DNA from 3 places in the Limosilactobacillus avium genome. Region 3 is predicted to be linked to each of the others. Evidence: predicted binding sites of a transcription regulator. Region 3 holds the regulator's gene; each other region holds the start of a gene.

What was found. Region 3 encodes CtsR, which represses protease genes until heat stress. Its sites were predicted from a motif close to TTGGTCAAAAAAGGTCAAANA; they were not measured.
Region 1: the regulator CtsR is predicted to act here: its motif matches at 5,373-5,393, upstream of clpP (ATP-dependent Clp endopeptidase proteolytic subunit ClpP).
Region 2: the regulator CtsR is predicted to act here: its motif matches at 2,335-2,355, upstream of QOS01_RS08725 (ATP-dependent Clp protease ATP-binding subunit).

The regions. Positions count from the first base shown of each region.
Region 1 covers NZ_CANCWN010000002.1:63,250-70,786, reverse strand. Annotated here, with positions in the region: gene eno (phosphopyruvate hydratase) at 1-935, opposite strand, end outside; gene tpiA (triose-phosphate isomerase) at 1,024-1,776, opposite strand; gene QOS01_RS01225 (phosphoglycerate kinase) at 1,931-3,136, opposite strand; gene gap (type I glyceraldehyde-3-phosphate dehydrogenase) at 3,223-4,236, opposite strand; tRNA gene QOS01_RS01215 (tRNA-Arg) at 4,488-4,559, shown strand; gene QOS01_RS01210 (hypothetical protein) at 4,672-4,803, opposite strand; gene clpP (ATP-dependent Clp endopeptidase proteolytic subunit ClpP) at 5,462-6,055, shown strand; gene QOS01_RS01200 (histidine phosphatase family protein) at 6,123-6,776, opposite strand; gene fba (class II fructose-1,6-bisphosphate aldolase) at 6,798-7,537, opposite strand, start outside.
Region 2 covers NZ_CANCWN010000031.1:12,781-20,317, forward strand. Annotated here, with positions in the region: gene QOS01_RS08720 (ECF transporter S component) at 1-29, shown strand, start outside; gene QOS01_RS08725 (ATP-dependent Clp protease ATP-binding subunit) at 83-2,296, opposite strand; gene QOS01_RS08730 (hypothetical protein) at 2,525-2,710, shown strand; gene QOS01_RS08735 (phosphocarrier protein HPr) at 2,832-3,098, shown strand; gene ptsP (phosphoenolpyruvate--protein phosphotransferase) at 3,098-4,831, shown strand; gene QOS01_RS08745 (glycosyltransferase family 4 protein) at 5,041-6,255, shown strand; gene QOS01_RS08750 (glycosyltransferase family 4 protein) at 6,258-7,292, shown strand; gene QOS01_RS08755 (lysylphosphatidylglycerol synthase transmembrane domain-containing protein) at 7,285-7,537, shown strand, end outside.
Region 3 covers NZ_CANCWN010000034.1:540-8,076, reverse strand. Annotated here, with positions in the region: gene QOS01_RS08975 (SGNH/GDSL hydrolase family protein) at 1-515, shown strand, start outside; gene QOS01_RS08970 (glycerate kinase family protein) at 569-1,714, shown strand; gene QOS01_RS08965 (SDR family NAD(P)-dependent oxidoreductase) at 1,787-2,557, opposite strand; gene QOS01_RS08960 (matrixin family metalloprotease) at 2,753-3,442, shown strand; gene adhP (alcohol dehydrogenase AdhP) at 3,712-4,734, shown strand; gene QOS01_RS08950 (CtsR family transcriptional regulator) at 4,993-5,460, shown strand; gene QOS01_RS08945 (ATP-dependent Clp protease ATP-binding subunit) at 5,476-7,537, shown strand, end outside.

The DNA of each region.
Region 1 (7,537 bases), on a different contig from region 3:
AATTGAACCTTCTTACCAAGTTCCTTGGTCAGGGTTACCCAGTCATCCCAGTTGTTTTCGTCAATTGGGTCTTCGACAGAAACGATTGGGTACTTTTCAATGATACCGGACAGGTACTTGATCCATTCTTCAGTGGTGTATTCTTCACCAGTGGACCAACGAAGCTTGTACTTCTTGGTGTCGTCGTCCCAAAGTTCGGAAGCAGCCACGTCAAAGGCAATGGCAATGTCCTTACCTGGCTTGTAACCGGCATCCTTGATGGCCTTGATCAGGTATTCGAATGGTTCAGCGTTGTTAGCAAAGTCAGGAGCAAATCCACCTTCGTCACCAACAGAGGTTACCTTACCAGCGTCTTCCAATTCCTTCTTCAGAGCGTGGAAAGTTTCGGAGCCCCAACGAATGGCTTCACGAACAGTTGGTGCACCAACTGGCATGATCATGAATTCTTGGAAGTCAACCTTGTTATCAGAGTGGGCACCACCGTTGATAACGTTCATCATTGGTGTTGGCAATACGTGCGCATTGAAACCACCAAGGTAGTTGTAAAGAGGTACTTGTAATTCATCAGCAGCGGCCCGTGCAGCAGCTAATGAAACGGCCAAGATAGCGTTGGCACCAAGCTTACCCTTGTTAGGAGTACCGTCTAACTTAATCATTGCCTTGTCGATGGCGATTTGGTCAGTAACTTCCATCCCCACGATTTCCTTAGCAATGATGTCGTTAACATTAGCAACGGCCTTCAGTACACCCTTGCCGCCGAAACGGTTCTTGTCGCCGTCACGAAGTTCAACAGCTTCGTGTTCACCAGTGGAAGCACCTGATGGAACAATTCCACGGCCAACACCGCCAGCTTCAGTGTAAACTTCAGCTTCAACGGTTGGGTTACCACGTGAATCAAGAACTTCACGTGCATAAATATCTGTAATAAGTGACATTTGATGAATCTCTCCTCTGTCTTAAATTCGATAGCAATCGCGCTACTTCATTAACATTGTATTATTTTGCACAACTAAAAACAAGCATTTAATGGTTAACTATTTCTAAAAAAGTTTTCGCGTCCAGGCTATCCGCACCGACCAGGACACCGTCAATGTCGGCAGTCGCCATCAACGCGCTGGTGTTTTCAGGAGTGACGCTTCCCCCGTAAAGGATTCGGACGTCATCGGCCACTGTATCACCGTACATGTCGCTGATCGTTTGGCGAATCAGGTAGCAGCCCTCCTCCGCCTGGTCAGGATCGGCGCTCTGACCGCTACCAATTGCCCAGCTGGGCTCATAAGCAACGGTAACTTTACGAATGTCGTTGGTGCTTAGCCCCTTTAAGTCGGCTAGGATCCGGCCAACAACCCAGTGGACCTTGTCGTCCTTGGCAATTCGCCTGCCCATTGTGTCATCACAGCAAACAATCGGGCAGAGGCCATTGTCAAGGGCCGCCTTCACCTTTTTATTGATCAACCCATCGTCCTCATGGAAGTACTTCCGGCGCTCAGAGTGGCCCAGGATAACGTGGTGAATTCCGGCCTGGTAAAGGGCAAAGGGACTCGTCTCCCCCGTGTAGGCACCAGCATTCTTGTAGAAGCAGTTTTCCGCCATCAACTTCAGTGGCGAGCCAGCTGCGGCCCGCATCATTGGCATCAGGCACAGGGTCGGTGCCGCCAGGGCCGTTTGCAACTGGGCAGCGGGCGGCAGCTGATCCTTAATCTCTTTAACGAACGCAACGGCCTCATCAACGGTTTTGTTCATTTTCCAGTTACCGGCAATAATCGGAATACGCATAAAATTCCCCCTATTTAATGGATGGTCAGCCCCTGGGCAGCGGGCCCCCGCTTTACTATTGTTAATTACACAAACGGGTTCCACCGCTTTTGCATCAGCGGTGGAACCCCGTTTATCAACCTAAGCGACCAGTACGGCCCCTTAGGCTAGTCAATTATTTTTCAGAAATTGCGGCAATTCCTGGCAAAGTCTTCCCTTCGAGGTAGGTCAGTGAAGCACCACCACCAGTGGAAATGTGGGTCAACTTGTCAGCAACACCCAATTGCTTTACGGCAGCAGTGGAGTCCCCACCACCGACAATCGTGGTTGCGTCATCCAGGGTACCGAGGAACTTACCGATTTCCAGTGTTCCCTTAGCAAAGTTAGGCATTTCGAAGACACCCATTGGGCCGTTCCAAACAACCGTCTTAGCGTCCTTCAAAACGTCTTCGTACTGCTTGATAGTCTTAGGACCAATGTCAAGGGCCATCCAACCATCGTCAATGTCTCCTTCAACAACCTTGGTGTCAGCGTCGTTGTTGAACTTATCAGCGACAACGTTATCGATTGGCAGTACCAGCTTGTCGCCAGCCTTGTCCAGGATTTCCTTGGCAACGTCAATCTTGTCCTTTTCAACTAAGGAGTTACCAATCTTAATTCCCTTGGCAGCGTAGAAGGTGTAAGCCATCCCACCACCGATGATGATCTTGTCCGCCTTGTCCAGCAAGTGGTCAATAACACCAATCTTGTCGGAAACCTTGGCACCACCGAGGATGGCAACGAATGGACGTTGTGGGTTGTCGACGGCGTCACCTAAGAACTTGATTTCCTTTTCCATCAGGTAACCAGCAGCAGCCTTACCAGGCATGTTAGTGGCAATTCCGACGTTGGAAGCGTGCTTCCGGTGGGCAGTACCAAAGGCATCGTTGATGAAGACATCGCCGAGAGAAGCCCAGTACTTACCTAATTCAGGGTCGTTACCAGATTCGCGCTTGACGTATTCGCCATCCTTAACATCTTCGTAACGGGTGTTTTGAACCAGCAGAACATCACCATTGTTCATGTTGTTGATGGCATCTTCGAGTTGCTTACCTTCAGTTACAGGAACAAAGGTAACCGGCTTGTTCAGCAGGTTGGAAAGCCGTTCAGCAACCGGACGCATTGACAGACCTGGCTTGTCTTCCTCCTTCTTAACCCGACCTAAGTGGGAGAAGAGGATTGCCCGACCACCGTGTTCAATAACGTACTTAATCGTTGGCAAAGCAGCCACGATCCGGTTGTCGTCGCCAACAACGCCGTCCTTGATTGGCACGTTAAAGTCAACACGCATTAATACTTTTTTACCTTCTAATGGTAAATCTTCAACAGTAAGTTTAGCCATGTTTATTAGCTCCTCCTTTTAAGAAAAAAAGTGGTTGGAGTTTCCTCCTCCCACCTTTTGTTTAGTACTTTTAGCTAAATGTCGGATTAGAGTTCAGCAAAGTGAAGCAGGGTCCGAATCATGTTGCTAGTAAAGCCGTTTTCGTTGTCGTACCATGCAACGGTCTTAACTAATTGAGTACCATCTTCGCCTTCCATGATTTCAGTTTGAGATGGGTCAAATACAGAACCGAAGGTAGAACCAATGATATCGCTAGATACGATTGGGTCTTCAGTGTAACCGTAAGCAGGGTTGTTCTTGGTAGCTTCCTTCATAGCGTCGTTAACTTGGTCAACAGTGACCTTCTTGTTCAGAACAGAAACAAGTTCAGTCAAAGAACCAGTAGGAACGGCAACACGTTGTGCGTGACCAGAAAGCTTACCGTTCAATTCAGGGATAACCAGGCCGATAGCCTTAGCAGCACCACTTGAGTGAGGAATAGTGTTAATAGCTGCGGCACGGTTGTTACGGAACTTCTTACCACGTGGTTGGTCAAGAACAGCTTGGCTACCAGTGTAAGCGTGGATAGTAGTCATAGTACCAACCTTGATACCGAAGTTCTTGTTAAGGAAGTATGCCATTGGAGCAAGGCAACTAGTCGTGCAAGAACCAGCGGAAACGATCTTGTCGTCAGCAGTAAGAGTGTCCAGGTTAACACCAGGAACAACAGTTGGGATGTTACCAGCAGGTGCGGAAATCAGAACACGCTTTGCGCCGGCATCCAAGTGAGCTTGTGACTTTTCTGCAGAAGTGTAGAAACCAGTACATTCAAGGACAAAGTCAACACCGTCGTTCTTTACCCAAGGAATGTTACGTGCGTCACGTTCTGCGTATACAGGGTATTCCTTACCGTCAACAACGATACCCTTGTCAGTGGATGAAACTTCACCATTGAACCGACCTTGGGTAGAGTCGTACTTGAGTAAGTAAGCCAACATTTCTGGTGAAGTCAAGTCGTTGATAGCAACAACTTCGATGTCATCAGTGTTGAGTTCGTGAATACGACGGAATGCTAAACGACCGATACGGCCGAAACCATTAATACCAATTTTTACAGTCATACTGCAAATTCCTCCTTTAGGAAAAACATAATAAGTGTCTCATCCAACAAAATTAGTGGTTGAAATTACCACCACTTTTCGTCAGACAAGGTACAAAACCTTACGCTCTTAATAATACTCATCTTGTTTGGAATTGTCTATTCAATCACCTCAGAAATTTGCTTTTTTCTTGTGAAAACGTTATCTTGATTAAAAAATTCAAATAATGCTTGCAATTTAATATGGGATGGGATATTATAATATTCGTTGACGCGCCCTTAGTGTAATGGATCGCACGTGAGATTCCGGTTCTCGAGATCCGAGTTCGACTCTCGGGGGGCGCATTTTTATTTAGAAAAGCTGGCGGGATTGATTTCCCGCCAGCTTTTTGTTTTACAAGACTAACGCCAACAAAAAAGGCAGCACGCCAAGACGTGCTGCCTTTTTATAGTAAGATTACTTTTCTTCAGCTGGCTTTTCCTTAGCCCACTTACGAATAGCTTCAATCTTCTTTTCTTTTAATGCTCGCTTGTACTTAGGAGCAACTGGGCGACGGCCTTGTACGCCGTATGGGTGTGCTTTACGCATAGCTATATGCCTCCTTATTGTGTTCGTAAATGAATTAACGTTCCAATTATACCGGGCTGCGGTATAAAAAGCAAGTCCTGGTGAAATTATGCTCCCCTAGCAGTAAATTTTCTTTCTAGTAAACATTTATTTTTCAGCAACGGCAACCCTTACCAGGCAATGCTTCAGCCCAGTAGCCTAGACCAATTTAGTAAATACTTCCAAAAATATTGATATATGAGGCATTGCAAATCAGACCAATTTAGTGTACTATTCTAAATGAACTTAAAGAGCGAACAAAAATAACTAACTGCTCCAGGAGGATTTTATTATGACTAACACTAATGAATTAAATGTTTTTGTAACCACTACTGATTGGAAGGCCCTTGACTACCAAAGTGCAAACGCCGAATTGAACCTGTTATGCGCTGACATTAATAAGGACTAACAACTATACAATGTGGCCGTGAGAAAATTATCTTTTCTCACGGCCACTTTTATTATACTTTTTTAAAAGCGCGACCGTCTTTCTTCCTTATTATGGGTGAAGATGGCATAATATTAGCGGTAAGTATAAATAGGTGGCAAATCATTTGACCTTTTTTGACCAATCGAGTATAGTATTAATATCAGTTAGCAACTATTGCTAACGAGTGCTAATTAACAAGGAGGCCACAATATGAACTTAGTTCCAACTGTCATTGAGCAGTCTTCACGTGGCGAACGTGCCTATGATATCTACTCACGGCTTCTGAAGGACCGGATCATCATGCTTTCTGGTCCAATCGAAGACGACATGGCAAACTCAATTGTTGCGCAGCTCCTCTTCTTGGATGCGCAAGACTCAACTAAAGACATTTACTTATACATTAACTCACCTGGTGGTGTTGTTACTTCCGGGATGGCCATTTACGACACGATGAACTTCATCAAGTCAGATGTGCAAACAATCGTTATCGGGATGGCGGCTTCAATGGCCAGTGTCCTGGTTTCATCCGGAACAAAGGGTAAGCGGTTCGGCTTACCACACTCCCAAGTCTTGATTCACCAACCATCTGGTGGTGCTCAAGGTCAACAAACTGAAATTGAAATTGCGGCAACCGAAATTCTGAAGACCCGGAAGATGATTAACGGCATCTTGGCAAAGAATTCTGGTCAACCAATCGAAAAGATCAACCGTGATACCGAACGTGACCACTACTTAACTGCTCAAGAAGCGGTTGACTACGGTCTGCTTGACGGGATCATGGAAAACAATTCCAGCTTGAAGTAATCTGATTACTGAACTGGAAAAGATAAGCGGGAAGGAAATCTGCAAAGGTTTCCTTCCCGCTTTCTTATTATATTGCGAACTGATTATAGCCCACCACGCGTGCGTTATGATCTTCGATAATTAACTTCATTAAGGCCCCGTTAGCGGGGTTTTCGTACTGGTCCAGATCACCAAATACCGTTGCCAGGTATTGGATGATTGAACCATGACTGGCAACAACGACATTACTGCCTGACGGTAAAGATACGAAGAGATCAAGCATCTGCTTTACTCGGTGGTCCAACTCGGCACTATCCTCCGCCAGATGGGCCGGGTCGGCCTGCTTGAGGAGGTCATGGGCTTTTTTGACCCCAAACTCAGCCACTAAATCACCAATCCGGCGGAACCGTTTGCCGCCGAGGCAGCTGGCCCAAATTGCCCCCTCTTCATTACTGTGCCCTTCGAATGACCCGTAGAAGACCTCCCGAAAGCATTTTTCCTGCGTTGGGTGACTGATATTAGGGAGTTTTAGCTGGTCAATTATGATTTGGGCGGTGTCAATTGCCCGCTTTAAATCACTGGAAAAGAAGTAGTCAATCTTCAGCGGTACCAGCACCTTGGCGATTTTGACCGCGTCATCGTGTCCCTTAGCGGTCAATGGGGTGTCTGACCATCCTTGCAGCCGGGCGAAGCGGTTAAAGTAGGTCTCTCCATGTCGAATAAAATATACAGTTGTTGCCATCGTTATTCCTCCACAAGTTGATTAAGCGACCGCGGGGGTCCCCAGCCACTCAATCATTTCCTTCATCTTATTGGTAATTGCTTCCGTCCCCGGTAAGAGCAACTTCCGCGGGTCATACCCCTTGTGGTCCTTGTCAAGGTCGCGGGCCGCCTCAATGTAGGCCCGGGTGGCATCTTGAAAGGCCAGCTGGAACTCGGTGTTGATATTCACCTTTGCAATTCCCATTGAGATTGCCTTTTGAACCTGTTCCTTGGGGATTCCCGAGCCGCCGTGCAGGACAAGGGGAATGTCAACAGCATCCGCAATGGCAGCGAGGCGGTTAAAGTCCAGGCCCCGCCAGCCAGCGGGATAGATTCCATGAATATTACCAATCCCACAGGCCAGCTTATCAACCCCCAGATCAGCAAACGCCCGGGCATCCTCTACTGAGGCCAGTTCCCCACTGTTGGTGTCCTGGTTCTCACCGACCTTACCAATCTCGGCCTCGACAGAAATTCCCCGCTGGTGGGCTGCATGGACGACTTCCTTTGTCCGCGCATAGTTCTCCTTTACCGGTAACTTATGTCCATCATACATCACTGAGGAATAACCGAGTTCAATACATTTCATGGCTGCGTCATAGTCACCGTGGTCAAGGTTCAAAATTACCGGGACCGTAATGTCCATCGCGTCCATCTGGTCGGCAACCATATCACGGACAAACTTAAAGCCACCCATGTACTTTGCCGCCCCCATGGATACCTGGACCAGGACGGGCGTCT
Region 2 (7,537 bases), on a different contig from region 3:
AAGTTCGCCGTCGGTTGGCGATGTCTTGAGACACAAAAAAAGCTGGAGAGAATTTCTTCCCTCCAGCTTTTTCGTATATCTATTACTTGTCTTCTTCTGCTTCAGGAGCAGCGGTGTCGTCTGCCGCCACAACAGTGATATTACCATCACCGTCTAACTTGGCAGCCAGCTTGTGGGCATCGTTGTGGTCGAGAACGTAGTCGGCAATCCGGTCTTCAATCTGCTCTTGGATTACCCGGCGCAGTGGACGGGCACCCATCTTCGGATCGTAACCAAGGTCGACCAGCTTTTCAGCGACATCCTTTGGCACATCAATGTGGAGCTTCCGGTCAGCCAACATGGTGTTAACGTCGGTGATCATCAGGTTGACGATCTTCATCAGGTCGTCCTTGGTCAGGGCGTTGAACTGAACGATGTCGTCGAACCGGTTCAGAAATTCGGGCTTGAAGTAGTTGGTCAGCTTGTCGATGATCGAGTGGGTCGAGCCAGAAGCCTCAGCACCGAAACCAACACTGGCAACGGCGTCCCCAGTCCCGGCGTTCGAGGTCATGATGATGATCGTGTCCTTGAAGCTGACGGTCCGCCCTTGTGAATCGGTCAAGCGACCATCATCAAGGATCTGCAGGAACATGTGCATGACGTCCGGGTGGGCCTTTTCAACTTCATCCAACAGGATCAGGCTGTAAGGGTGACGCCGAACTTGTTCGGTCAGTTGACCGGCTTCTTCGTAACCAACGTAACCAGGAGCGGCCCCGATCAGCTTGGAAGTGGAAGTCTTGTCCATGTATTCGGACATGTCAAACCGAATCATGGCATCCTTGGAACCAAAGAGCTGCTTGGCCAGTTGCTTGGCAGTTTCGGTCTTCCCGACCCCGGTAGGACCAACAAAGAGGAAGGAACCAATCGGCCGACCAGACTTGTTCAGCCCAATCCGGTTCCGGCGAATGGCCCGGGCAATCTTGTCCACGGCCTGGTTTTGACCAATGACGTGGGCTTCGAGCTTCTTATCCAGGTCACGGAGCTGGTTTTCTTCTTGTTGCTGAAGGTCACCAACGGGGATGTTGGTCTTCTCTTCAACAATCTTTTGCATGTCCTTGTCGGTAACCGTTGCTGATTCCTCAGTGTGGTTTTCTTCGGCATCCTTCTTGGCCTTTTCCAGGCGGGTAACCTGGTCACGGTAGAAGGCGGCCTTTTCGTAGTCCTGGTTGTCAACCGCTTGTTGCTTGTGGGCCTCAGCCGTATGGATCTCGTTTTCAATCATGTTAGGATCCGCGGTCTTCAAGGTCAGGTTCTTCCGTGAACCGGCTTCGTCCATCAGGTCAATGGCCTTGTCAGGCAGGAAGCGGTCTTGGATGTAGCGGTCAGAAAGTTTGGCCGCCGCAACAATTGCCGCATCAGTGTACTTAACGTGGTGGTAGTCCTGGTAGCGACCCTTGATCCCGTTCAGGATTTGGATGGTTTCTTCAACAGTTGGTTCGTCTACTTGGACTGGTTGGAACCGCCGGGCGAGGGCGGCATCCTTTTCAATCTTCCGGTACTCGTTTAAGGTCGTGGCCCCAATCAGTTGGAAGTCACCACGGGCAAGGGCTGGCTTCAAGACGTTGCCGGCGTCCATGCCACCCTCAGCATTCCCGGCACCCATGATTTCGTGGATTTCGTCGATGAAGAGGATGATGTTCTTGTTCTTTTGAACTTCCTTCATTAATTGTTGCATCCGTTGTTCGAACTGGCCCCGGATTCCGGTCCCTTGAACAAGGGATACGACGTCCAGCCGGATAATTTCCTTGTTGGCCAGCTTCTCTGGTACTTGGCCAGAAACGATGGATTGGGCGAGCCCTTCAACAACGGCCGTCTTACCAACCCCGGCTTCACCAATCAAAACTGGGTTGTTCTTTGTCCGCCGGTTTAAAATTTCAATGACCCGGTTGATTTCCTTGTCCCGGCCGATCACTGGGTCGATCTTGCCTTGGCGGGCCAGGTCGGTCATGTTAATGCCGTATTGGCCAAGGATTCCCTTGACATTCCGGCCGCCACCCTGGCGTTGGTTCTGGGTGTTGGCGTTTTGGCCATTAGCGTTAGCGGCTTGGCCTTGCATGTTGTTCATTGCGTTCATAAAGTCTTCGAGGTTTCCAAAACCGAAGTTGTTCATTCCGTTACCCCCGTTCATCATATTTGCTTGTAAGTTTTGTAATTTTTGATAGCATTCTTGGCAGAGGTCAACTTGAATCCGCTGACCGTTAAAACTCATTTGTAAGTGAATCGTCGCTGGATTCCGATGACAATTTTGACAAAGCATCTATATTAGTACCTCCCTGAAAAAGATAGTCAAAAATATGTTTGACCTTTCTTGACCATTGATTACATTATACTTACTTTTTATCGCTGTGCAAGGAATATGACTGCCCTTTAGAAAAAAGTAAGGATTGATCACGTTTCATTTTAGCACTCTTTACAATTGTTTGCTAAAATTAGGGGGCCGGGTGTGTATAATAGGAATAGAAAATAAATTTGGAGGTGGGAGTGCTTGGCAGAACGTGATTTTAAGCAGGAACTTGACGACCTGCGCGCGGGCAAGATTGACCAGTTTGAGATTGGCCCTGACAACTTTCAGGAGTTTCAACGGATCTATCATGCCTACCCGTACCGGACCCAGATAACGGGGCAGGCCCACATTGGTGGCAAGATTATTTACCGGATGATTAAACGGTAAGATGCCTTTTAACCACCTTGTATTTACCGCTTACAATTGCTAAAATGTATCTATCGAGGTGTATCAGTGTTAGAATAAGCACTGGTAAAAAGTAAATCTGCTCGAAGGAGACTGATTAAAAATGGAAAAACGCGATTTTACAATTACTGCTGAAACTGGTATTCATGCACGTCCAGCAACCATCTTGGTTCAAGCTGCTTCAAAGTTTGCTTCCGATGTTACCTTGTCATACGAAGGCAAGAGCGTTAACTTAAAGTCCATCATGGGTGTTATGTCTCTTGGTGTTGGCCAAAATGCTAAGGTTACGATCACGGCTAGTGGTGACGATGAAAAGGATGCTTTAGATGCCGTTGCTGAAACCATGAAGAAGGAAGGATTGACTGACTAATGTCGCTACTGCTCAATGGGTTAGCAGCCAGCAGTGGGATTGCGATTGCGCCTGCTTACCTATTAGTGGGGTCAGAACTTCCGGTTCAAAAACAGCATATTAGTGATAAGAATCATGAGGTCGCCAGGCTTCATGATTCTTTTGCTTTAAGCCGCCAAGAACTACAAGCAATCCGTGACCAGGCCCACCAGCGACTCGGTCAGCGGGCGGCAACGGTTGTTGATACACAACTGACAATGCTGGATGACCCCGTTTTATTTGATTCAATTGAACAACACATTGTCAGCGAGCAGATTACGGCGGAGTGGGCAGTACAAAAGGTGGCGGACCACTACATGGCCATTTTCGAGCGCCTGAATGACAACGACTACCTCCAGGCGCGGGGGACGGCAATGCATGACCTCGCCAAGCGCTTGTTGAGTCACCTTCTTGGTGTTAAACTCCCCAATCCCAGGCAGTTGGACCACCGGGCAATTATTGTTGCCAACAATATTACCCCGACGGATACAGCCCAGTTTGACCGGCGCTATGTCGCGGGCCTGGTCACGGATATGGGGGGCCGGACCTCCCACTTCACAATCATGAGCAAGACCCTTTCTTTGCCGGTGGTCGTCGGTACGAAGAAGGCCACGACGGCAATCAAGGATGGGGACCTCCTGGTAGTCGACGGTATCCACGGCAAGGTAATTGTTAACCCGTCGGCGGACGAACTCGAGAAGTACCGCCTCCTTGCCGGTAAGTTTGCCCAGGAGCAAGAAGCCTGGGGAGCGTTGCGCAACCAGGAAACCATCAGTCAGGACGGCCGTCATTTCGAGGTTGCGGCTAACGTCGGTACGCTGGCGGATATCCAAGACGCCCAGAACAACGGGGCTGAGGGAATTGGCCTCTTGCGAACCGAGTTCTTGTACATGAACCAGACCAAGCTGCCGGGTGAGGACCAGCAGTTTGATGCCTATAAGCAGTTCGTGGCCGCGATGAACCAGCAGCGGGTGGTTGCCCGGACCCTGGATGTGGGCGGTGACAAGCGCTTGGAAATGGTCCCCCTCCCGCATGAGACCAACCCTTACCTGGGTTTTCGGGCCATCCGGATTGGCTTGGCTAAGCCGGAGATCCTGCGTCCCCAACTGCGGGCGATGCTTCGGGCGTCGGTCTATGGACGGTTAGCCATCATGTTCCCAATGGTGGCCACGATTGAAGAATTCCGCCAGGCGCGGCAAATCTTGGACGAAGAAAAGGCATCACTGGAAAAGGCCGGGGTACCGGTTGCCGACAACATCGAGGTGGGGATGATGCTGGAAATCCCGTCAGTAGCAATGATGGCCGACCTCTTCGCCCAGGATGTTGACTTCTTCAGCATCGGCAGCAATGACCTGATTCAGTACCTCTTTGCGGCCGACCGGGGGAATACCCGGGTTGCCTACCTCTACCAGGAACTCCACCCGGCCGTACTACGGACCGTCAAGCGGGTGATTGACGCGGCCCATGCGGAAGGCAAGTGGGTCGGCATGTGCGGTGAGATGGCTGGTAATCCCTTGGCAACGCCACTGCTGATGGGGATGGGACTGGATGAGTTCTCGATGAACAGTGGCCAGATCCTCCATATCCGGTCCTTGATCAAGCAGATGAACACCCGTCAGCTCCAACCGCTTGTCCACCGGTCCTTAAATGCCCAGACGGCCAGTGCGGTGACCGCGATGGTGAAGAAGTTCTTGAAGGAAAATAACTTGGAGTAAGATCCTTATAAGTTGGGGCCCCAGTCGTGAGTGAGCGACCGGGGCCTTTTGATTTGCCGCTCCTTAAGAAAAAATTAATCTCGCAAACGTGGACTTGTCGATAGCCCGGAATCATCTTACAATAGGAGAAATGTGTCTTTTGCTAAAGAATGGGCACTTTAGTATAATAAATAACATTATGCGAAAACGAATAGATAGGAGCAGTTAGCGTGAATATTGGTCTTTTTACAGATACATATTTTCCCCAGGTCAGTGGAGTAGCGACTTCCATCAAGACCCTCCGTGACGAGCTGACTGCTCAGGGGCACCACGTTTATATCTTTACGACGACTGACCCCCAGGCAAAGAAGGACGATGTTGAAAACGGCATTTACCGCTTTGCCAGCATCCCCTTTGTCTCCTTCACGGACCGGCGAATCGCTATCCGGGGTGGTATTCGGGCAGTTCACCTGGCCCGTCAGTTCCACCTCGATGTTGTTCACAACCAGACCGAGTTTGCCCTGGGGATGATTGGCAAGCTGGTGGCCCACGAATTGGATATTCCGTGTCTGCACACCTACCATACGATGTACCAGGACTACCTTCACTACATTGCCAATGGTCACATCGTCAAGCCAAAGAACGTGGCCACCTATGCGCGTCTTTACATGCACAACATCGACGGGGTGATTGCCCCAAGTAAGCGGGTACTGGATACCCTGCGATCCTATGACGTTACGGCGCCCATCCGGATTATTCCGACGGGGATTAACCTCCGGGTGTACCAGCACCAGGACTCACCAGCAGCGGTCCACGCCCTGCGTGCCAAGTATGGTTACGAAGATGACACGCCGGTCCTCCTTTCTTTGAGTCGGCTGGCCTACGAGAAAAATATCCATACCCTGATTGATGCCATGCCCGATATTCTCGCCCAAAATCCCGCTGTCCAGCTTTTGATTGTTGGTGACGGGCCTGCCCGAAAAACATTGGAACGGCAGGTCCGCCAGATGGACTTAGGGTCCCATGTCCAGTTTGCGGGAGAAATCAAGAATGATGATGTCCACCATTATTACCAAATGGCAGATGTTTTTGTGTCCGCATCAGATTCCGAGTCCCAGGGATTAACTTACGATGAGGCCCTGGCTTCGGACCTACCAATCGTTGTCATGCGCAGCGTCTATACGGACGAACTGATTGATGATCCAGCAATTGGGGTGAGTTTCCAAAAGCGGGAGGACCTGGTCAAGGGGGTCATTCACTACCTGAATAACCCCGGGACCGAGGAGTCCCACCAGAAGCGCCAAGAAAAGCTGCACGCTATTTCGGCGGAAGTTTTTGCCAAGCGGGTAGTCGAGTACTACCGCGATTGTCAAACGACGCTGGCCGAAAGAGAAGTTGCCAAGGCGCGGCACCACCGTCGCCTATTTCATCGTTCGAGGAGTTAGTGATGATTAAAATTACGATGTTTTCATCAGCAGACAAGGTTGCCGGTCAAGGGGTGGGAAGTGCCTATCTGGAACTGATCAACCTGCTGAAGACGCACTTTGAAGATGAATTTGACATTGAAATAAACCACTATCGGACGAGTGACATTAGCCACTACCACACGATCGACCTGCCCTTTTACTTTTCGACCTTTTCGAAGAAGCGGGGACAAAAGGTTGGTTACGTACATTTCTTACCGGAGACCCTGGAAGGTAGTTTGAAAATCCCACAACCATTTCGTGGGATTTTTTATCATTACGTGATTGCCTTCTATAAGCGGATGGATCACCTGGTGGTCGTTAACCCGTCCTTTATTGATAAACTAGTGGCTTATGGGATTCCCCGTGAGCAGATCACTTATATCCCCAACTTTGTGGACAGTGCGCGTTTCCACCCGGTGGATGCTAAACAGCGTCTCGCCCTGCGTAAGAAGTACGGCCTGCCTGTAGATAAGTTCGTTGTCCTGGGAAGTGGTCAGGTTCAGGAACGCAAGGGGGTTCCAGACTTCATCCAACTCGCCAAGCAAAATCCGGACGTCCAATTTGTCTGGGCGGGGGGCTTTTCGTTTGGTCCCTTGACGGATGGCTACCATGAGCTGAAGAAGGTAGTGGAGAACCCGCCGGCCAACCTCAAGTTTACGGGGATCGTTAGCCGGGACGAGATTGCGGAGCTCAACAACGCGGCCGACTTGTTCCTATTACCATCGTTTAACGAGCTCTTTCCTATGTCGGTCCTGGAGGCCTTTAGTTGTGGGACGCCAGTCATGCTGCGCGACCTCGACCTCTACCACAGTATTATCGACGGGGACTACGAACCCGCCAAGGATATCTTGGAAATGCAAGAGAAGTTGACCCTGCTGAGAAATGACCCGGCCCGTCTGGCCCATTGCCAAAAACGGGCCCACGCAGCAGCGGCTCGTTACTCTGAAGACCACCTGGCTAAGATCTGGGAGAAATTCTATCGTGAGCAAGCGGCAAAGGGGGATGACCATGAGTAGGAAGAATTGGTTCGTCCTTATCTTGATGCTCCTGATTGGTGGGGGGATCATTGCGTATTCGTTGCGGACGGTAAACCTCCACCTGCTGGTCCGGGACTTCTTTACTCTAAATTGGTGGTGGATGCTAGTGGCGTTGCTATGTATCTGCCTCTACCTGGGACTAGAAGGGGTGGTCGTCAAGATCTTCATGAATAACCGCCACCCGGACTTTACCTGGAAGGATGCGATGCGCCTTCCACCGATTG
Region 3 (7,537 bases):
TCAAGAAGGATGGCGTAGTGGCGATTAAAGAAGCTGTCTCGGGAACCACACTGGTGGATAAGGATACCTACTTTCCCCATGACTCCTATGTTGCGCGCCTGCAAAAGATTGACCGGTCAGCAGAGTTAGATGCTTTTGTCCTCCAACTATCCACTAACGACGCCAAGGGAACGGCTGGCCTGCTGGGGAAAGTCAGTCAGGATGGTCATTACGATGTTAAGACCATCACGGGAGCCATCGAGGATATCCTTGACTATGTAAGAAAGACTTGGCACGTGCCGGTTTTTGTTTACACCAACCCCCGTTACGACAACCAGCTTTACGGGCAAATGGTTGACCGCCTCTTTGAGTTACAGGCAAAGTGGCAGTTTAATATCATTGACCTTTACCATGATGAGCAAGTCCCGCACGGCACGGCTTCCCTATACATGGCCGACCAAATTCACCCAACCCGGGCCGGCTACCGGGAGAAATGGTTGCCGATTTTTGAAGAAGCATTGGAAAAGATCGGCTGAAAGACGTTTTGCACAGGTCCATGCATTACATATAGCAAGAGAAGGAATACACCATGAAGTTTGTAATTGCTCCAGATTCATTTAAGGGTGGCTTAACCGCCAAGGAGGCCGCTAAGACGATGGCTACGGGGATCAAGCGCGTCTTTCCAAATGCCGAATACGTCCTCGTCCCGATGGCGGATGGTGGTGAGGGGACGGTCCAATCCCTCGTCGATGCAACGGCCGGTAAGCTGGTCACCGCCCGGGTACATAACCCCCTCAACCAACTAGTCGATGCGTATTACGGCATCCTGGGGGATGGTAAAACAGCGGTAATTGAAATGGCCGCAGCTAGTGGAATTCAGTTCATTAATGACCAAACCGCTAACCCCCTGGTGGCGACAACCTATGGGACCGGTGAGTTGATCCTTGATGCCATTAACCAGGGAGCCAAGAAAATTATCATCGGGATTGGGGGAAGTGCAACCGTTGATGGCGGTGCCGGAATGGCCCAGGCACTGGGGGCCCGTCTCTTAAAGGCTGATGGCCAGCCAATCGGCTTCGGTGGTGGGGCCCTTGCTGACCTCGCCCGGATTGATGTTTCCCAAGTTGACCCGCGAATTGCCCACACCACAATTGCAATTGCCTCTGACGTTACGAACCCGTTAACGGGTCCTGACGGTGCGGCACCCGTCTTTGGCCCGCAAAAGGGTGCCACCCCAGAGATGGTTAAGATTCTTGACAGCAACCTTCACCACTATGCCGCGGTGATTACCCGTGATACCGGCAAGGTGGTTGAGAAGTTTGCCGGTGCTGGGGCGGCTGGTGGCCTGGGCGCTGGCCTGCTGGCATTTACTAATGCCCAGATGCAACACGGTGTTGACCTGGTTATTGCGGCCAGCAGACTCCAAGAAAAGGCTGCCGGCGCGGACTTTGTCTTCACCGGTGAGGGGGAAATTGACTTCCAAACCAAGTTTGGTAAGACCCCGTATGGCGTTGCCAAGGCCTGCAAGGCGGTCGCACCCCAGGCACCGGTGATTGTTCTGGCGGGGAATATTGGTAAGGGTGTTGAGAGCCTCTACACGGCAGACGCAATTGACGCAATCTTTGCTACACCGGCGGGAGCTAAACCCCTCGAACGGGCGTTGGAAGATGCCCCGGTAGACATTGCGCAGACGGCAGAAAATGTTGCCCGGTTGATTAAGGCAAGCAGGCACTAGAAAAAGCGGTCGTTAGTGTTCGATGATTTGAACACTAACGACCGCGTTATAGTATGATTTATATTTACTCAACTAGCCCCGGACGGACTGGCCACCATCAACGATCAATTCTGCACCGTTAACGTACTTGGCTTCGTCACTGGCTAAGAAGAGGACCGGGTAGGCAACGTCTTCTGGATCACCAAGGTGGCCGAGCGGAATCCCTTCAATCAATGAATCAAGCATTTTCTTGTTAAGGGTAAATGCCTGCATCATTGGGGTAACAATCCAGCCGGGCAGGACGGAGTTAACCCGAATATTGTATTTACCGAGGTCGCGGGCAGCTCCCTTGGTAAAGGCACGTGACGCCCCCTTGGAGGCAGTGTAAGGTGAGGCCCCCGCGATCCCTTGCACACTGGCAAGGGAGGAAATGTTGATGATGGAACCACCACCGTTTTCCTTCATTTGGGGAACAACGTGTTTCATCCCCAAAAAGTGGGCCATGGCGTTGGTGTTCATGAACTTGTACCAATCAGCCACGGTGGAGTCAGTGAGCCCGGAAGTGCTATCGGTCACCCCAATCCCGGCGTTGTTTACCAGGATATCAATCTTACCGAACTTCTTAATGCCTTCCTTAACGGCAGCAGCCCAGTCATCTTCTTTGGTAACGTCGAGTTCTAATGGTAAAATAACGTCGCCGTATTGTTTAGATAAAGTTTCGGCCCGCTGGTTGAGGAGCTTAGTATTAATGTCGGTTGCAATCACCTTGGCACCCTCTTTAATAAAGAGCTCTGTTTCAGCAGCTCCCTGCCCGCTAGCTGCCCCAGTAATTAATGCCACTTTATTACTTAGTCGATTTGCCATAAATAAGACCTTCCCTTCATTCTACGGTTAGAAAAACCGAACATATCTATCACATCAGTTTAATTGGTCATTTGTGTGTAAATTGGATTATTTTACTATTAAAAAATATTACAAAATAGGGGCAAAATATTAAGTAATTTGTAACTTTAAAATTATTAATCTGATTAAACTATTGTAATAGGGAGGAGAAAGTTGATGAAAAAGCGTCTATTGATAATTGTCAGCATCCTGGTGGGAATGCTGGTTTCGCCACTGCATGTTGCGGCAGACGGCATCCCAACGGCGGGGCAGCCATCCGTCTTCAACACTCCCGACGATGGTCAACTTTCCACGTATGACGATTCGTCCCAGGCAGTTCGGGCTAGCAAACACCGCCTTTACTTACCCACCAATACACCGACCCCGATTGAAAACTACCGGTGGCCGACGCGTAAGCTAAAGATTTATATGGATACTTCGGACCGGCCTATCCAGCAGGCCTTTAAAGGGGCGGTCAAGGCTTGGAACCGTACCGGGGCTGTGCACATTAAGTGGTGTTCCAGCGAGGGACAAGCCGACATTATTGCCCGTGACGGCTCCCTTTCTAATAATGGGGCCGCTCCAGGGGTTGGCTACGTTTCTGCCCAATTGGGGTCGACGAATACGGAGTATAACCCTGATACACATGCCTTGATTCAAGCCCGATCAACCCTGGATGCCAGCCACCTGGACTACGCCAGTCGTTCTTTTCGGACGGAGGTTGCCGAACACGAATTGGGTCATGCATTGGGGCTAGCCCACGCCCCTGAATACATGCACAGCGTGATGATTCCCCGCAATATCCGGACGGGGATTACGCATAACGACCGCAAGACACTGCGCCAACTATACGACGTTGGAAGGTAGGTGCTGGGCAGGGTATTCCCAAGCAACTGGTTAAATAATTGTGACGGTATTCGCAATTTAGTTACTTTTTATCAATGATATAATAATTTTTTTATAATTGGTTTAACTTACCTAAATGTTATAACAACGCTGTCATTGCCGATTTAATAGGAAATGGTTTGATTGCAGTTAATAAAATTATTCAAAACGGGCTTTAAAAAATTAACTGATTCTGATATCATAATAATTGTGAAAAATATAACATGTCTTTGAGAAGGAGATCTTAGCTTATGAAAGCTGCTGTTATTAATGATCCAGTAGATGGATACGTTACTGTTAAGGATGTTAAGCTTCGTGATTTGAAGCCTGGTGAAGCTTTAGTTGACATGGAATACTGTGGTCTTTGTCACACTGACCTGCACTGTGCTGCCGGTGACTTCGGTAAGAAGCCTGGTCGGATCATTGGTCACGAAGGTGTTGGCCGTGTATCCAAGGTTGCTCCTGGCGTTACTAGTTTGAAGGTTGGGGACCGGGTATCAATCGCTTGGTTCTTCAAGGGCTGTGGCCACTGTGAATACTGCCTGACTGGTCGTGAAACTCTTTGCCGTAACGTCCTGAACGCTGGTTACACTGCCGACGGTGCAATGGCTCAACAATGTATCGTTCCAGCTGACTACGCTGTTAAGGTTCCAGAAGGTCTGGACCCTGTTGAAGCTACTTCCCTGACTTGTGCCGGTGTTACCATGTACAAGGCCCTGAAGGTTGCTGACATCAAGCCTGGTCAATGGGTATCAATCGTTGGTGCTGGTGGCCTTGGTAACCTTGGTATTCAATTTGCCCACAACGTCTTTGGCGCTCACGTTATCGCCGTTGATGGTAACGAAGACAAGCTGAAGGCCGCTAAGGAAAACGGTGCTGAAATCTGCATCAACCGTCACGACAACAACGTTGATGAACAAATTCAAGAAAAGGTTGGCGGTGTTCACGCCGCAGTTGTTACTGCTGTTACTACCGCTGCCTTCGACCAAGCTGTCAACTCCCTTCGTCCAGACGGCCGCTTAGTTGCGGTTGCCCTTCCACAGGGTGACATGAAGCTGAACATCGCTAAGACCGTTCTTGATGGGATTATCGTTGCTGGTTCCTTGGTTGGTACCCGTCAAGACCTGGCTGAATGTTTCCAATTCGGTGCTGAAGGTAAGGTTCACCCAATCGTTCACACCCGGAAGCTTTCTGAAATCAACGACATGATTCAAGAACTGAAGGACAACAAGGTTGTTGGTCGGAACGTTGTTGACTTCTCCCTCGAAAAGTAAGCATCACGCTTAACATCGATTAATCTATAAATAAGAAAACACATAACAGCTACATGGACTGGACTCAGAATGATGGTTGACAGGGCACGGCTCGGCCATTGTTCATGCCCGACGATGTGGTCTGTTATGTGTGACTTTCAAAAGAGACTGGCGTTGCCGGTCTCTTTTTCTTTAAGCGTTAAGCGTTTTGGATGGGAAAAAAGGGTGACTTATGATAAAATAATGGTCAAGATTAGTCAGTAAATGGAGGGTGAACAAATGGAAAATAAGAGCATTTCGGATGTGATTGAAGCATATTTAAAAGAAATTCTCGGCAACTCTGCCCAGATTGAGATTCGTCGGTCAGAGATTGCTAACCATTTTGACGTGGTCCCCTCACAGATTAACTACGTGATTAAGACCCGGTTTACCATTCAGAACGGTTACCTGGTGAAGAGTAAGCGTGGGGGCGGCGGCTACATCCGGATTGAGCGGGTTAATTTACTTGATAACGTTGACGTGTTAAACTCGTTAATCCAAGCAATTGGCGACTCAATTCGTGAACGGGACGCCTTTGCCATTGTCCAGACGCTCTACGACGAAAAGGTAATTACACAGCGGGAAGGGGACCTGATGTTGGTGGCCCTTTCTAAGCAGACCTTAGACGTTGGTAACACGACTGTTGAGGCCCAACTGAGAGCGAGAGTATTGATTTCACTGTTAAACCGGTTACGGTATGAAAGTTAGAAGGGATGATTGCTAATGGATAACATGTTTACCCCAAGTGCCAAACATGTTTTAATGATTGCTCATGAGCAGGCTAAATACTTTAAACACCAAGCAGTAGGAACAGAACACCTTCTATTAGCCCTTGCAATGGACAAGGATGGCATTGCTAACAAAATTTTTGAACAATTCTCAATTACCAGCGACGATATCCGTGAAGAAATTGAACGCCTGATTGGTTATGGCACCCTCGACCAGTTGGGTCCGGCTGACTACCTTCCGTACTCCCCAAAGGCCAAGCAGGTTCTAAACCTTGCCGGCCAAGAGGCTCAGCAGATGCACGCCCTAAAGATTGGGACCGAACACATCCTGCTGGCGCTGATTGCGGACGAGAGTGTCCTGTCATCACGAATTTTGTACAGCCTTGACGTTTTACCTCGTCAGGTTCGTAAAGTAACCCTTCGGCGGCTGGGCGTAGCGGAGAGTCAGCTTCACCAGGCTGGCCGAAACCGGGCTGCGGCTGCCAACCGCAAGAGTGGAACGCCAACCCTCGATAAGTTGGCCCGTGACCTGACTGCCATGGCCCGCGACGATAAGTTGGATCCCGTCGTTGGTAGGAATAAGGAAATCAAACGGACCGAACAGATCCTCAGCCGGCGGACAAAGAACAACCCGGTCCTGATCGGTGAACCAGGGGTTGGTAAGACCGCAATTGCCGAAGGGCTCGCCCAGCGGATGGTCAAGGGCCTGGTCCCGTCCGAACTGGCTAATAAGCGGCTGATGGTTTTGGATATGGGTTCACTGGTTGCCGGAACCAAATACCGTGGTGAATTCGAAAACCGTCTTAAAAAGGTCATCGATGAAATTCAGGCGGACGGCCACGTCATCCTCTTTATTGATGAATTACACACCCTTATCGGGGCCGGTGGTGCTGAGGGAGCGATTGACGCTTCCAATATTCTTAAACCGGCGCTGGCCCGGGGTGAACTCCAAACAATTGGGGCAACGACCCTCGATGAATACCAAAAGTACATTGAATCTGATGCGGCTTTGGAACGGCGGTTTGCAACTGTCCAGGTTGATGAACCAACCCCAGAAGATTCGCTGGCAATTCTGAAGGGCTTACGGCCCCGCTATGAAGCCCACCACCATGCCAAGATCACTGATGATGCGCTGGAGCAGGCCGTTAAACTTTCCGACCGTTATATTTCTGACCGTTTCCTGCCGGATAAGGCAATTGACTTGATGGACGAGTCGGCGGCTATGGTGCGGATCAATGCAGAGGAAAATAAGCAGCACCAGCCATCTTTAGCGGACCAGATCACTGACCTCCAGGCTCAAAAAGAGGACGCAATCGAGGAACAGGACTTTGATAAGGCCGCGGCCTTGCGCGAAAAGGAACTCACCCTTCGTGCTAAGCTGAACCAGCAAGACAACGGTCAGCAGCATTACCGTCTTAAGGTCACTGGCGAAGATGTCGCCAAAATTGTTGCTGAATGGACTGGCGTTCCACTGACGCAGCTTAAACGGAGTGAAAGTGACCGCTTGATTAACCTCGAAAAGGTCCTTCACAAGCGGGTAATTGGCCAAGACGAGGCCGTTGACGCTGTTGCCAAGGCCATCCGGCGGGCCCGGAGCGGCTTGAAGAATCCTAACCGGCCAATTGGCTCCTTCATGTTCCTGGGGCCAACCGGGGTGGGGAAGACTGAACTAGCCAAGGCCCTGGGTGAGGCAATGTTTGGCTCCGAAGATAACATGATCCGAATTGACATGTCCGAGTACATGGAAAAGTACAGCACTAGCCGGTTGATTGGGGCTGCCCCTGGTTACGTTGGTTACGACGAGGGTGGCCAGTTAACCGAGAAGGTTCGTCAGCACCCGTACTCGTTTGTCCTGCTCGATGAAGCAGAAAAGGCGCACCCTGATGTCTTCAACCTCCTCCTGCAGGTCCTGGACGATGGCTACCTGACGGATTCAAAGGGCCGGCGGGTTGACTTCCGCAACACCATCATTATCATGACTTCTAACCTGGGGGCCACCCAGCTCCAGGACGAGAAGGAAGTCGGCTTTGGGGCCAAGGACATCAGTCAAGACTACA